One region of the Herpetosiphon sp. NSE202 genome, then DNA from elsewhere that is predicted to be linked to it. Evidence: riboswitches for the same ligand, from Rfam matches in the RefSeq annotation. Region 1 holds a riboswitch; the other holds the start of a gene.
What was found. A riboswitch is a leader RNA that binds a small molecule or an ion and turns the genes downstream of it on or off. The one in region 1 is predicted to bind S-adenosylmethionine.
Positions count from the first base shown of each region.

Region 1 (7,679 bases):
ATTGGATGTACGTTAATGAGCAGGTATGCTTATATTATAGTTGAGGGTTCGCATGATATTGAGTTTATTATTAAGATTTTATCTTACTTTTATGGATTTCAACTAATTAAAAAATCTGAAAATCTTGATCCATATTGGAAAGACTTAGTACCAGATACATTTCCACATAAAGGTGCTTTACTACAAAGAGTTCCAGTGCCTTATTTTTTACAAAATACTAATATTAATCTAGCAATCCAAAATGCTGGTGGTATTGACAAAATTGTAAATACTATTGAAGAAAATTTTTCAATTATTGAATATATCAAAATTATTAAGTATTGGGATTATTCTTGATTGTGATTATGATAAAACAGTAGATGAGAAATTTAATTTATTTATGAATAAACTCAGAAAACTGCAATCTATCGATGTTCCTACGTCAATGCATGATTTTAGCCAAAGTATATCTAAATTTGGCTGCTATATTTTACCAGATAACCAACGAAAAGGGACATTAGAAGATATCTTGCTTGAATGTGCTAAACAAGTATACCCATCACTCTGTACAGGTGCAGAGCAGTTTATCAATGAAGTCAATCTGAATTCTGATGAATTTGTTACGGAAGATAAAAAAGAGTTCGAGAAACCTGCGGGAAGGTATAAAGCGATTGTGGGAAGTATTGTGAATGTATTACGTCCAAGTAAAACGATCCAAGTTTCATTACGTGAGGATCGTTGGATTAGTGAAACAACGCAAAATCTTCCAGAAATCCAGGCAATTCGACAATTTTTAGCCAATTTATTAAATCTGTCTGTAGAATAATATAGCGCAGCTATTCGTTGTTAAATTGAATAGCTGCACTACATCGAGCAACAATTAGCCTTGCTTCAAGACCAAATAGCGTTGCCAAACTTCGCGCGTTTCGCTGAAATCGCGGCGGGCATGCGCACCACGGCTTTCCTCGCGCAACAAGGCGGCGTAGGTCAACAGCGTTGCCACAATCAACAAATTGGCATCTTCATACTCGCGCACTGTGCCTGGCTCGGTTTGGGCATCACGCCATACCACCAGCTGCCGCAAGGCTGAACCCAACCCATCGGCCTCGCGCACAATCCCCACGTTGCGCCACATCAGCCGTTGCAAGGCGGCGCGACTAAATGGCGTTTCATCGGCTTCGGCAGCCATGGTGATTGCCTGAGTAGTTTGGGGGAAAGTTGGCGCTTCAATTGGCCCATCGGGCGCTTCAATCACGCGCTTAGCCCAAACCAACACCTCAAGCAAGGAATTTGAGGCCAAACGATTGGCTCCATGCACGCCAGTCATCGAAACTTCGCCCACCGCGAATAAATTGGGTACGCTGGTGCGACCATGCAAATCAGTCACCACGCCGCCGGTCATATAGTGGGCAGCAGGCGCAACCGGAATTGGCTCTTTGGTAATATCCAAGCCATGGCTGCGGCAGACTTTGGCAATCGTTGGGAAGCGCAACAGCACCAAATCGGCTGGCAAATGGGTCACATCAAGATAGACATGATCAGCATCGGTTGAAACCATTTCGGCAGCAATGCCTCGCGCCACCACATCACGCGGGGCCAATTCTGCATCGGGGTGTAATTTGAGCATAAAGCGTTCGCCAGCAGCGTTGCGCAAAACGCCGCCTTCACCGCGCACAGCCTCGGAAATTAAAAAGCCCGGCGCGCCTGGCAAGCGCAGAGCCGTTGGGTGAAACTGGAAGAACTCCATATTTGAAACCCCAGCGCCAGCCCGATAGGCCAAAGCAACACCGTCGCCAGTTGCCACGGTTGGGTTGGTCGTGGCTTGGAAAAGCTGACCAGCGCCGCCAGTTGCCAGTACAATCCGCTTGGCGCGCACTTCGCCGCGTTCGCCAGTTCGCGCATCAAGCGTGCGAACCCCCACTGCTTGGCCGTTTTCCAAAATAATTTCGGTGGCCAAAGTCCAAGCGCGCACATCAACATTGGTATTGGCAACCACGCCTGCCAAGGTTGTTTCGATGGCTGCGCCAGTTGCATCGCCGCCAGCGTGCAAAATACGCCGTTCGGAGTGGGCAGCCTCGCGGGTTAGGGCAATTGAGCCATTGTGGGTATCGAATGGCACGCCCAAATTGATCAACTCATGCACGCGAGCTGGGCCTTCTTCACACAATACCCGCACGGCGGCAGGATCGCTGATGCCAGCACCAGCAACCAAGGTATCTTCGATGTGCAATTCTGGTGAATCATGCTCGCCAATTGCGGCGGCAATGCCACCTTGGGCATAGCGCGTATTACATTCCTCAACCGCCTCTTTGGTTACCAACACAACCTTAAGATTATGTTGAGCTGCCAGTTGGGCGGTGTATAAGCCAGCGATGCCTGAGCCAACAATAATATAATCGTTCATAGAACGGAAAATCCTTTCGTGGTTAAGCGCTAGGTTGGGAAAGGTACAGCCGCTGCTCGGCAATATAGCCAGCAACAGCATCAGGAACGAGATAGCGCACAGGCAAACCAGCCTGCAAGCGACTCCGCAATTCAGTCGCCGAGAGATCCATACGTGGGCCTTGAATCCGCACGCTGCGGGTGGCAAGGCTAGGAAATTGGTCGAGCAAGGCTTGCCAATCCAACTCAAAGCCAGGCCGTTCTAAAATAGCAAAATGGGCTAGTTGAACTAAATCGTTGGCAGCATGCCAGCGTGGCAAGCTAGCCAAACTATCAGCACCAACAATCAACCACCATTCCACAGCTGGTTCAATGGTTTGTAGTTCATGCATGGTGTCGATGGTATACGAAACGCCGCTGCGCTCAACTTCGAGGTTAGAAACCGCAAAGGCGGGATTATTGGCTACTGCCAGTTCAGTCATGGCAAGGCGTTGGCTGGCGGAGCTGTAGTGCTGTTGTTTCAAAGGCTGTTGCGCCGTTGGCATAAATAGCACCCGATTCAAGCCCAAAACCACCCGTGCTTCTTCGGCGATCGCCAAATGCGCATGATGAATTGGATCGAAGGTTCCGCCCAAAAGCCCAACCCGTTGCATAGCCATTCCTTCTTTAATAGTCAATATGACACCAAGTGCAGAGTAGTATAGCGCGATTCCGCTTTTTGTCAATATCACACTAAGGCAAAAAGTCAGAAGTCAGAAGTCAAAAGTCAAAAACATGATCCACGAAGGACACGAAGGGACACGAAGGACGAAACCGCGAAGGGGGTGTGGCTTTTGGTTATAGGCTATTGGCTATCGGAGATTTCTTGCAATAGCAACAATTGTTCCGATAGTCAACAGCCTATAGCCATCGTCCCTCTGCGCCTCTGCGTTAAAAATTCGATCCACGAAGCATGCAAAGACAAAATAACCCTTGACGCTGGAATTTGAATGTAGTATACAGTAGGCACGTGTTAGGCGTAGATGCGAAGAATATTTTAGCTTGCTGGAGTACAACCATGACTGAGGCAATTGAGCAATTAGCCAGCAAACTTTCAGTTGAGAATTCAGAGATTGAGGATTTTCTTAAAAAGTTAAGTATTCGGTTTGATCAACCAGTAACAGCAGAAACAGTGTTGGAATTGACTACATTTAAGGAGAATTTCACTTTTGATACCATTTCTCAACATGTAGAACAAAGATTGATATACAACTATATACGAGAAAATGTCAATCTCTTAAATAAAGAAACTTTACAATTACAAAACTATATTCATAATATAATTTCTTATAAAGATATAAAATTTATATATCCAAAAATAGAGATTCAAATAACAAAGCCTATTTTAGACATTAAACATCTTGAAATCATGATAATAATATATAAATCTGAATTAAATATAAAAATCATTAATTACATAAATAATTTTGGTTACGGCCTTAAGAAATTTGGATATATAAATAATTTCACAAATCTAATTATGAGAATGTATAAATTAAATTTACATAATAAATTAGATTATATAAAGAAAATTAATCATAAATATTTTATACATTTAGATAAAATATTAAATACATTATCTAATTATGATTTAACTACAAATATAGATAATATATTTAATTTATTATTTTACATTCAGAATAATAAATTAAATATCCCTAATTCAATAAATCCAAAACTATTTTCTTCTTCAAATATAGATATTAATAGATTATTAACCCTATCATTAAATTATAATGATAAGCAGTTTTTTATTAATTCAATAGTAAATATTTCTAATAAATATATTGGTGTTTACAATAAAAATGATTTATATTATTTACTCTTATTAGAAATAAAATTACCTTTATTTACTCAAAATTATGACTTAACTAAAGCCAAAGGATTAATTTCATTGAATGAAATTTATAATGAATATAGAGATAATGATTATAAAACATTCTCTATAGTTAATTTTATAGAAATTAAAATTTTTATTATTGAAAATATTAATTTATTTCCAAAAAGTACTAGAAATGAGTCTAGGTTCCTCATTTTAAATAAATCATCAAAATCTATATATAATATGATATATTTTTTGAAATTATCATTAAATAAAAAGGTTTTTATCGAAAATATCGAATTTTATATGAACTTATTATTCAGGATCAATAAATTGAGTATCAATTCAATTAATAAACTAATATCAATAGAATCTTATGCGATAATTAATAAAATCAATTTAGATAACACATATAAAAAATTATTAGATATGAATATAGAAAATCATACTGAAAATCAAATAATAAAAATAATTACTGCGAAAACAATAAGAGATATACCAAATACAATAAATCAAATCCAAAATATCAATATTGATAATATAAATTTATTCAAATCAAGGAAAAATTTATATTATAAAATAGCAAATCTATCTAATAAAGATATATATGAAATACATACGTTTCTTAATAAAAATCGTTCTATTACTGATGAACATCTCAAAGATACAATTAATTATTTATCGAAAAGGAATACAGTGCAAACTTATATTTTTGAGTATATTCAGCTGGTTCCAGAACTAAGAAAAGTACAATCACCAATCAAACATCCAGATGATTTGATCGACGATATTCTGTTTAAAACAGGGTTACGGGTAAATGCCCAAAAGTTACTAAGTATTATTAAAAGTTATGACACAAGATTTCATTTACTCGAGTATTGTTCCATATATACGTATACTAAAGAGGCATTACCAAACATCGAAAATATTTCTCAATTCTTAAACTCAATTAAACCAATGACATTCGTTGAATTTCAACAACGACTAAGTTTTATCACAAATCCATCGATTACAACAGTTGATGGATTAATACTGATGTTTAACTCAATTACAAATGATTTATTACCACGAAATATCATGAATTATAATCATCAATTACTTAATGGAGATACCCTGACACACCTTATGACAAGTTTATGGAATCCCAATATTCATCATAAGTCACATATCCAAACAGTGATCAAAGGTTTATGGGATGATATTTGTTCAGAACAAAGAATGTATGAGATTCCATCAGAGGGCCGGGCCGAAATTGAGGCTCCAGCACTATTAACCAAATATACCAATATTCTGTCATTCAAATTCGTTCAAGAAGGGTTAGAAGCGCCAAGTATTTATGTATTAGCCTTATTCAGTAGTAATGGAGATAAACCTTTAGCTGGTACTATTACCGTTAACAGCGATGGCTCAATTAAAGGTTTTGTTGATCTGATCAATAACAAAACTTATTATCTTTTGATTCAATATATGATTATTGCGAATTATCATGCCTTGGTGATACCGCACCACAATGAATATCCAGTTCGGCATCATCAGCAAGCAAATTATCGCCCACGTATTAATCATGAGATTACTATGCCTCAACAACGTCAAATACCAAGGGTTCGACAAGCATCAATTACCAGTAGTTTAAATGATTGGTATGAAGCGCAATCCAAAGCAATTCATGCAGTGGTTGGCCATGAACGCTTTATCAGCAAAACCTTTCGAGCTGCACAAATCAAGTATCTTCAGGCGGCGAAAGCTGGTATTACGCTAAAACCTGGTCATACATGGGTCCAAGGTCATGCCCGTGGAGATGCAACTTTTACCCATGGCACAATTACTCTGGATGGTGATGATCTGCTTAAACCAACAATTTTCAAAGCACCAGAACATATTCAAAACGATCTTTCTAAATACTTTAATATTTAAAAACCGCAAATAGTACGATTGGAATCAGGTTATTGGCGCTAGGTTATTTGGCTGTTTCCGCCACAGATTGCCCAGATTCACCAGATTATTCCTTCCTATAGCCCATAGCCATCTTTCCTCTGCGCCTCTGCGTTAATAATTGATCCACGAAGGACACGAAAGGACGCGAAGCTGGGGCTGTTGGCTATTGACGTTACCAACAAATCCCCGAAAGCCTATAGGCTATAGCCTTTCATCCTTATGTTCTATGCTCTTCATGCTTTGATTTTTCGCTAAGATTTGCTATACTGCGATTAATTGAATACCTCATCACGAGGAGCCGAGGGATCTGGCCCGATGACGCTCCAGCAACCGTCTCACTGAGAAAGGTGCTTCTTCCAGCAGCAATCGCGCTGATAGATGAGTGGCAACTCAATGATTGAAGCCCTCGCCAGTGTGCGAGGAGTTTTTTTTAACCTTGGTTCTGCGCTTTGGCAGCGCTAGCCATACACACAAGGGAATGCGTCATGACCAGCATAAAACCTTACGTCGCCGAATTGGCGAAACGTGTTCTGATTTACGACGGCGCAATGGGTACTAGCTTGGATTTGTATGATCTCAAGCCTGAGGATTTTGGCGGCGAACAGTACTTCGGCGCACGCGATTATCTCGCCTTGACGCGCCCCGACATTATCGAACAGATTCATAGCTCGTTTATGGAAGCAGGCGTTGATGTGTTGGAAACCAATACCTTCCAATCAACCCGCATTCGCTTGCATGAATGGGGCTTGGCCGATAAAACCTACGAGCAAAATTTTAAAGCTGCCCAGCTCGCCCGCAGCGTCGCCGACCGCTACCAAGCCCAAGATGGCCGCAAACGCTTCGTCGCTGGCTCGATGGGGCCAACTGGCTTCTTGCCATCATCCGACGATCCAACGCTCTCGAATATTACTTGGGATGCCTTGTCCGATACCTTCAAAGAGCAAACGATTGCGCTTGTCGAAGGTGGCGTTGATGTGCTTTTGGTCGAAACCAGCGTCGATATTCTCGAAGTCAAAGCGGCAATCGATGGGATTCGCCGTGGCTTGGCCGAACTCAACCGCCCAGACATTGCAATTCAAGCTCAAGTTTTCTTGGATCTCTCAGGGCGCATGTTGCTTGGCACCGATATTCAAGCCACGATGGTCACGCTCGAAGCCTTGGCCGATGTTGATGTGATTGGCTTAAATTGTTCGACTGGCCCTGAGCACATGCGGCCAGCAATCACCTATTTAGCAGCCAATTCCAAATTGCCAATTTCATGTATTCCCAACGCTGGCTTGCCAATGGAAGTCAACGGCGAAACCGTGTTTCCCTTGGAGCCAGAAGGCTTTGCCAAATCGTTAACCGAGTTTGTCAAGGATTTGGGCGTGCGCGTGGTTGGTGGTTGTTGTGGCACAACGCCGGCTCACTTGCGAGCCTTGGTCGATTCAATCGGCAACAATTGCCCACCCAAAGCCAATCAAGCCCCAACTGTTCAACAGGTTTCCTCGGCGATGCGCGCCCTGCCATTGCACCAAGATCC
Region 1 is NZ_JBHUPY010000005.1:267,775-275,453, reverse strand. Features, by position in the region: gene ACFMKP_RS07230 (ATP/GTP-binding protein) at 1-16, shown strand, start outside; gene ACFMKP_RS07225 (hypothetical protein) at 16-336, shown strand; gene ACFMKP_RS07220 (DUF3226 domain-containing protein) at 296-805, shown strand; gene nadB (L-aspartate oxidase) at 860-2,383, opposite strand; gene nadD (nicotinate-nucleotide adenylyltransferase) at 2,406-3,014, opposite strand; gene ACFMKP_RS07205 (hypothetical protein) at 3,419-6,136, shown strand; SAM riboswitch class I at 6,440-6,542, shown strand; gene metH (methionine synthase) at 6,643-7,679, shown strand, end outside.

Region 2 (7,679 bases), on a different contig from region 1:
TCAACCCGTTTCCATCTGTATACGGTTCCCGGCCAGATTTTGTACGAACGCACCCGCGTCGCCGTGCTCAATGGGGCCGATGGGGTGGTATTCGTCGCCGACTCGCAACGCGATAAGCTCCAAGAAGATATTAAGAGCTTGCAAGAGTTAGCCCGCAATATCACACGCCAAAACAAAAAGTTCAGCGAATTCCCTATCGTATTGCAATATAATAAACGCGATATGCCCGGCGCATTGCCAACCCCCGTCATGGATAAATATTTAAATCCATTGGGCTGGCAACGCTATGAAGCCGTCGCAACTACTGGCGTAGGCGTATTTGATACGCTCAAAGCCATTAGTAAACTCGTCATTAGCAAACTCTAAACCATGTCTCAACTGGCAGCTTCGTCTGCCAGTTATTGTCCGTAGGGTCACCGTATGGCACTTGAAGGTAATCTGCGAGATCTAAGTATCGCCGACCTGATTCAACTCGTTGATTTGAGTAAAAAAACAGGCGCAACTCATATTCAAGCGCTGCAAGGCGATGAATCGGTTGAGGGCTACCTGTATTTTCGTGATGGCCGGATTACTGGGGCAACGCTTGGCAATTTGGAGCCGCTTGAGGCTGCCCTGACTTTCTTCACCTTCCACGAGGGTCAGTTCCGCTTCTATGAGCAAACCCCACCACCGCCAACAATTACTTCATCCAACGAGATGATCATTATGGAAGGCATCGATCGCCAGGATCGCTGGGCCGAAATTGAAAAGTATGTGCCAAATACTAATGTGGTGCTGCGCTTGGTCCAAAATCCCGATACTGGTTCGCGAGATATTAATCTCGCTGCCGATGAGTGGCGCGTGCTGACGATGATCAATGGCAAAAATAGCGTTGCCTTGATCGCCGAACGCACTGGTTTAGGCTGGTTTCGCTCGTGCGAAATTGTGGTTAATTTGCTGCGCAATGGCTTGATCGAGAAAAAAGAGGTCAATTTGGCTGAATCGTTGTTTCCTCAATTCGAGGAGATGGCCCGTGGAGCCTTAGGCAATTCGGCTAGCGTCTTGCTTTCTGAGGCCTATCGCCGCGTTGGCATCGAGCCAACCGCCAATAACGCCACCAACGAGCAAGTTCATGCAGCGATCTCTGCCTTCGAGGAGTCAATTCGACTCTTGGTTGGCCGTCCAAACGCTGGCCAATTGGCCGATAAGTTGCGCGAACGAGCCGTTCGTATCCTTGGTAGCCGCTAAGCATTCTTTTCCAAGCAAAACGCCCAGCAGATTGCTGGGCGTTGTTTCTTTTTAGACACTTAAACTGGCAAGCCAATCGCTGAGCGGCGGCGTGAGTTGGCTATCTTCGAGCAAAAAGGCATCGTGGCCTTTGGTGCTGTGAAAGGGATAATGCACAACGCTGCGGCCCGCTGCCTGTGCCGCTTGCAGAATAATTTCACCATCACGCTCAGGGTAGAGCCAATCGCTGCTCCACGTTGCCACAAAAAATTGGGCTTGGGTGGTGGCAAAAGCTGCATCCAATCCACCAGGCTGCTGGCTCAAATCAAAATAATCCATTGCCCGCGAAATTACCAAATAGCTATTGGCATCAAAGCGTTGCACAAACGAGCGGCCTTGATAATCGAGATAGCTTTCGATTGCAAATTCCGGCTGATGGCTCCATTGCGGCCCTTGGCCCTGTTGCCAACGGCGATCAAATTTTTCTTCCAAGGCTTCGGCACTGAGATAGCTGATATGGCCAATGCGCCGCGCCGTTGCCAAGCCATTAACTGGGCCAGCAGTGCCATAATAATCGCCACCCCGCCAAGCGGGATCGCTGACAATCGCTTGTCTGCCAGCGGCACTCAAGGCCATGGCCATCGCCGATGAGCGGGCAGTGGTTGCCAAGGCAATCACCCCACGGACGCGATCGCCCCAGCTTGCAGCCCATTCAAGCGCTTGCATGCCGCCAAGCGAACCACCAGCAACTGCCAGCAAACGTTCGATGCCGAGCGCATCAAGCAAACGCACTTGGGCTGCCACCATATCGCCAATCGTCAGAACTGGAAAACGGCTGCCCCAGTGGGTTCCCGTGTGCGGATGCAACGACGATGGCCCAGTTGAGCCGCCGCAACCACCCAAAATATTCGAGCAAATCACAAAGTAGCGTTCAGTATCAAAGGCGCGGCCTGGGCCGATAAACGGCTCGCACCAGCCAGCTTTGCTATCGTGAACACTATAACGGCCAGCGGCATGGGCATCGCCCGAAAGCGCATGGCACAGCAAAATCACATTTGAACGATCGGCATTCAGCGTGCCATAGATTTCGTAGCTCAACTGCCACGGCGCAGGAATCAAAGCGCCGCTCGCAGTGCGAAACGGCTCAGTAAAGACATGCACGTGGGGCGTTACAAAACCAACCGACCGTCCCCAAGCAGGTTGGGTAACGGTCGGTACATCGCCCAAGGTGACGGTATCGGTCATAGCCGCGTACCTCCTTGGCGCAAGCGAGCGGTTTGTTCGTGATAGTACCCGATGATCGCATCGACCATGCTTGAACCGCACTCAACTGCATCCGCTGGTAAATCGCGGACGGCAGCCCCCAAATCAGCACAGCTAGCAGCCAATTCGGCAAGCATTCCACTAACATCGGCCATGGTGCTGGATGCAGGGGGCGTTGCTCCAGCTCGCTGCGGCACGGCGCGGAGTTGTGCCACAGCCCAGCGATTGTGGGCTACCAATTGTTCAACTAACGGGGCTGGATTTGCCGCTTTGGCCTGAGCAAGCACTGTTGTTACAAACTCGCCATGAGCCGAGCGTAAAGGTTTGAGTAAATCATGATTATGCGACATCGGGAACTCCTTGGTCTGTGGATGCTCAGCAGTTGTTGAGCATCCACCCGTACATATTTCGGTTAGGGTCGCAACTCCCTGGCATGCAGCAGTTCGACACACTCTCACTGCTGGCTAGTGCGATTAAGCAAGGGCTTGTTCCAAATCGGCGAGAATATCGTCGATGGCTTCGGTACCCACTGACAAGCGGACGTAATCGGCAGTCACGCCGGTTGCCAAGCGTTCTTCGTCGGTCAATTGTTGGTGCGTCGTGGTAGCTGGGTGAATCGCCAACGACTTCGAATCGCCAATGTTGGCCAAGTGCGAGAACAATTGCAACTTGTCGATAAAGCGGCGGCCAGCTTCCAAACCACCCTTGACCCCGAAGCCAATCAAGGCCCCAGCACCCTTGGGCAGGTATTTTTGGGCCAATTCATATGATGGGTGGCCGGGCAAACCTGGGTAGTTGACCCATTCGACGTTCTTATGTTCGCTCAAGAACTTGGCCACAGCCGCCGTGTTTTGGACGTGGCGTTCCAAGCGCAGGTGCAGGGTTTCCAAGCCTTGCAACAGCAAGAACGAGTTGAATGGGCTAAGACATGCGCCAAAGTCGCGCAGCAATTGAACCCGAGCTTTGAGAATGAAGGCTGGCGCACCCAAATCAGCAAAGCGCAAGCCGTGATACGATTGATCAGGCGTGGTGTATTGGGTGAAGCGTCCGCTGGCAGCCCAATCGAACTTGCCTGCATCAACAATTACCCCACCAATCGTCGTGCCATGGCCACCAATAAATTTGGTCGCCGAGTGCACCACGATGTCTGCGCCGTGCTCAATTGGCCGCAACAAGAATGGGGTTGCAGCAGTGTTATCAACAATCAACGGCACGCCAACTTCATGGGCAATTTTGGCAATCTTTTCAAAATCGGGAATTTGCAACTTAGGATTGCCAATGCTTTCCAAGTAGAAGGCTTTGGTGCGATCGTCAACCGCAGCACGGAAGTTTTCTGGGTCGGTTGCATCGACGAAGCGGGTTTCTACGCCCCAACGTGGCAAGGTGTGGTGCAGCAAGTTATAGGTGCCGCCATACAAGTTGGTTGCTGAAACAATGTTATCGCCAGCTTCAGCCACATTCAAAATGGCGAAGGTTTCTGCTGCTTGGCCAGATGACACGGCCAAAGCGCCAATCCCACCTTCGAGCAAAGCAATGCGTTGCTCGAACACATCGTTGGTTGGGTTCATAATCCGGCTGTAGATGTTGCCAGGCTCGGCCAATGAGAACAGCGCCGCAGCATGCTCGGTATCGCGAAAGGCATACGAGGTAGTCTGGTAAATTGGCACAGCCCGCGAACCAGTGGTTGGATCTGGTTTTTGACCACCGTGGAGCGCTAAGGTTTCGAATCGGGTGAATTGCACTTCGTCTGCCATGATCAGGACTCCTTGTAGATAATCTTCAATGCTACGGTTGTTCCGATTCGCGCCATTGCGACCCCAGGCGACACCGCCTATGAACAAAAAACCTCTCATCAACTGATGAGAGGCTGTTAGTAACCATCGAAAGATAGGTTTGTGCGCCGCCCCTCATCTCCCAGAATGATTCTGTCGGAATTAGCACCAGGCCGAACATTGCTGCTCGCGGTTGCCGGGGTTTCATAGGGCCGATCCCTCCACCCCTCTGGATGAGTTACGCAAGTGATATTTATTTGTATGCGCTATTTATAACATAGTTAAACAGAATTGTCAAGAATCAATTTCAAGTTACTTAACAATCTCACTCAACAATCAAAAACCGCCACTAGAAGATTAATTGAGCAGCGGTTTTTTGGCTTTCTAATGGTCTATTCCCAACGAAAGAGTTTGGCTGCTGAGCCAAGGCTTACGACAGTCAATAGCGCTAACACGGCCAAACTGGGCCAAATATTAAAACTCAATCCAAGCCAATTTGCTTCGAGCAATTGGACTAAATGGCGGGCTGGAACCCATGCGCCAAGATGTTGCAACAGGCCTGATTTGCCAGTATTGCTCGAAACCAGCACCACCGCCATCGCCCCAAACACCAAAATGCTAATCACTTGGATGCTGCGGGTGTTGCGAATGCGGCTGCCAAGCAAGGCTCCCAGCGCCGAAAAGGCAATCGCCCCAGCCAGAAAGCTGATAATTAGGCCAAACATATTCGCTGGCAAGGGCAATTTCAGCACCACAATGCTGAGAATCAACACCACCAGCCCGCCCAAGAGCACCAACAACAAGCCAACCAAGGCTTGGGCCAATAAATAGCGCATTGGCGAGATTGGGGTGATTTGCAAGCGCCGCAACATGCCACGCTCACGATAATTAACCAAGCTCATTGGAAAGGCCATAATCCCAAAAATCATCGGGCCAAAGGCCAACATCATCAGAGCATTGGCGGTTTGGCTGGGGCCAGAGGGCATTTGCAAGCCCAAAATCAAGGCCATCAAGGCCGGAAAAAAGACAATAAAGCCAAGGTTGGTCAGATCACGCCCCATCAAGCGCAATTCAGTGCGTACAATTTGCCAAAAAGCGTGCATACTTCCTCCTGAATAGGTGCAATTAATGGGCAGGCTGGCCGATCAAGCGCAAAAAGACATCTTCAAAGGTCACTCGTTCTGGGTGGGGCAGCTCGCGGCTGGGCACTGGCTGCTGACGCAAATCATGTTGATAGGCGGCAATCATGCGGTCTGGCGTATCGAGCGCAATCACTGTGCCTTGATCGATGACGGCAATCCGGTCGCATAAACGCTCAACTTCTTCCATAAAGTGGGTCACAAGCACCACGGTTTTGCCGCGCTTGCGCACATCTTGAATTAAGTTCCAGGTGATTCGCCGCGCTTGGGGATCGAGGCCAGTCGTCAATTCATCGAGAAACACAATTTCGGGGTCGTGAATCAGGCTGAGGGCGATAAATAAGCGCTGTTTTTGGCCGCCAGAAAGATTGGCAAAGGTGGTTTTAGCTTGCTCAGCCAAGCCCCATTCTTCGAGCACTTTTTGCCAAGGCCGCGCTTGCGGATAAAACGAGCCAAATAATTGCAAGGCTTCAGCAACTGTCAGCCGATCAGGCAGGGTTGCTTGTTGCAGTTGCACGCCAATTTTGCTGCGAATATACTGGCCATGCTGCTGCAAATCGCGGCCCAGAATTTGAATCGTGCCAGCCGTGGCGGGGCGCAGGCCAATAATACATTCCACCGATGAGGTTTTGCCTGCCCCGTTGGGTCCAACAATCCCAAAAATCTCGCCAGCCTCGACACTGAATGACACATCTTTGACTGCTTTATGCTTGCCATAGTGTTTTTGTAGCTGTTCTACGACCAGTACTGGAGCCATAGCTTCCTCCTTGAATGTGGTATTTTGCTGGCTCCATTAAACAATTTAGCCTCCCGCAAAACGAGAGGCTCAGCGATACCAAAAGCGATACAAGTTCTAGCGTGGCTCTAAAATCAATGGCACACTCATCGGCTCGGCAGGCAGCTCAGCAAGCAACACGCGATACAACATATATAGCAATTGCAGCTCTTGCATAATGCTCAGGCCCAAGCGATTTTGCACCAAATGCAGATAATTGGGCACAAACAGCAAGCCAGTTAATGGATATTGGGCCACAAGCGTTGGCAATTGGGCCTGATAGCGCTGAAAATGCTCGATCACGCTCGATTGTAAGTGCTGGTTGGCTTCAGCAGCTTGCAAATCGGCAAAATGGTTGTGCAAATGCGCGCGCCAATCGGCAAATAATGGATAGTTATTATTATGCCGTAAAGTGCCCAAACGCTGGCGAATTGCCGGAGCTTGGCGCTCGAAATGCTGCTCCAAGCCGCGCATAAACGCAGCCCGATCACCAACCACTTGGGCAATCCAATAATCGAGGTAGCTGCGCACGATCAAGGCTTGCACGGAGGGATCAGGGCTAAATTGCTCCAGCAGATCGTGCACTAATTCGAGCACCCAAAACGAGCGTGCCACGCCGCTGTTGGCACTAGCCTGCAAGACCCGCAGGCAAATGGTGCTGGAATAGGCAAAATGTTGCTCGGCCAAGGCCATGCCCAGCTTGCCAGCATATTTGGCATACTCTGGTTCGTAGGTCAAATCGCGCAGATAGCCCGCCGCATAGAGTTCATCAATTGCTTGCGGCGCATGCTGCAAACCAACCGTCGCCGCATGATCTTGAAAAAAGCGCAACAGCTCGGCATCGAGCAAGGGATCGATCGTGGCGCTGCGGTTTTCGGGCGGGCTTTGGTAGCGCAAACGCACATGGTAGCCACCCTCACCGTAGCGAATAAAAAACCAGCGATCGATATGCGGGCGCAAGCTGCCGTGCTCGCCAAAAGTTCGTTCCCAATCGATCAGCATTTGGTCGCAGACCTGACGCAGATCGGGCTTGCTTGGAGTTGGGGTGTTTGGTGGCTGTAAAAATACTTGGCGATAGTGCCATTGGCTTGAATTCTGCATCGGATTCCCCTTTTCAGCGCAAAATCAATATTGATTGACCAGCAGTTGTTGCAACGTTTGCTTGGGCTGTTGTTGGCGCTGGCGCTCAAGCGAAAGCAACAGGCTACACAAATGGGCTTCCTCGGCGATGCTAATGCTCAGACGATTGTGAGTTAGGTGAAACAAGGCTGAAAGCGCTGCATAGCTCGAAAAGGCCAATTCTTGTTGTTGATCACGTTTGATCACCGGCCCAGCGTAGCGGCGCAAACCCTCCAGACCAGCCTGCACCACCACATGCAACGCTTCGGGCAATAAACTTAAGCGCTCAGCCAAAGGCCGTTGATGAAAGCGCCAATTGCGCTCCAGCGATTGCGCCACCAAGGCATCGGATTGTTGAATAAACTCACCTGGAAACTCAAAATAATCGACCCACGTTTGGCGCAA
Region 2 is NZ_JBHUPY010000002.1:10,424-18,102, reverse strand. Features, by position in the region: gene ACFMKP_RS04535 (ATP/GTP-binding protein) at 1-366, shown strand, start outside; gene ACFMKP_RS04530 (DUF4388 domain-containing protein) at 421-1,227, shown strand; gene ACFMKP_RS04525 (homoserine O-acetyltransferase) at 1,279-2,451, opposite strand; gene ACFMKP_RS04520 (hypothetical protein) at 2,448-2,819, opposite strand; gene ACFMKP_RS04515 (homocysteine synthase) at 2,943-4,223, opposite strand; SAM riboswitch class I at 4,374-4,481, opposite strand; gene ACFMKP_RS04510 (ABC transporter permease) at 4,634-5,344, opposite strand; gene ACFMKP_RS04505 (ABC transporter ATP-binding protein) at 5,367-6,137, opposite strand; gene ACFMKP_RS04500 (lantibiotic dehydratase C-terminal domain-containing protein) at 6,234-7,256, opposite strand; gene ACFMKP_RS04495 (lantibiotic dehydratase C-terminal domain-containing protein) at 7,281-7,679, opposite strand, start outside.
Region 2: it holds a riboswitch for S-adenosylmethionine, as region 1 does, so the genes downstream of both, ACFMKP_RS04515 (homocysteine synthase) here and metH (methionine synthase) in region 1, are expected to answer to the same signal.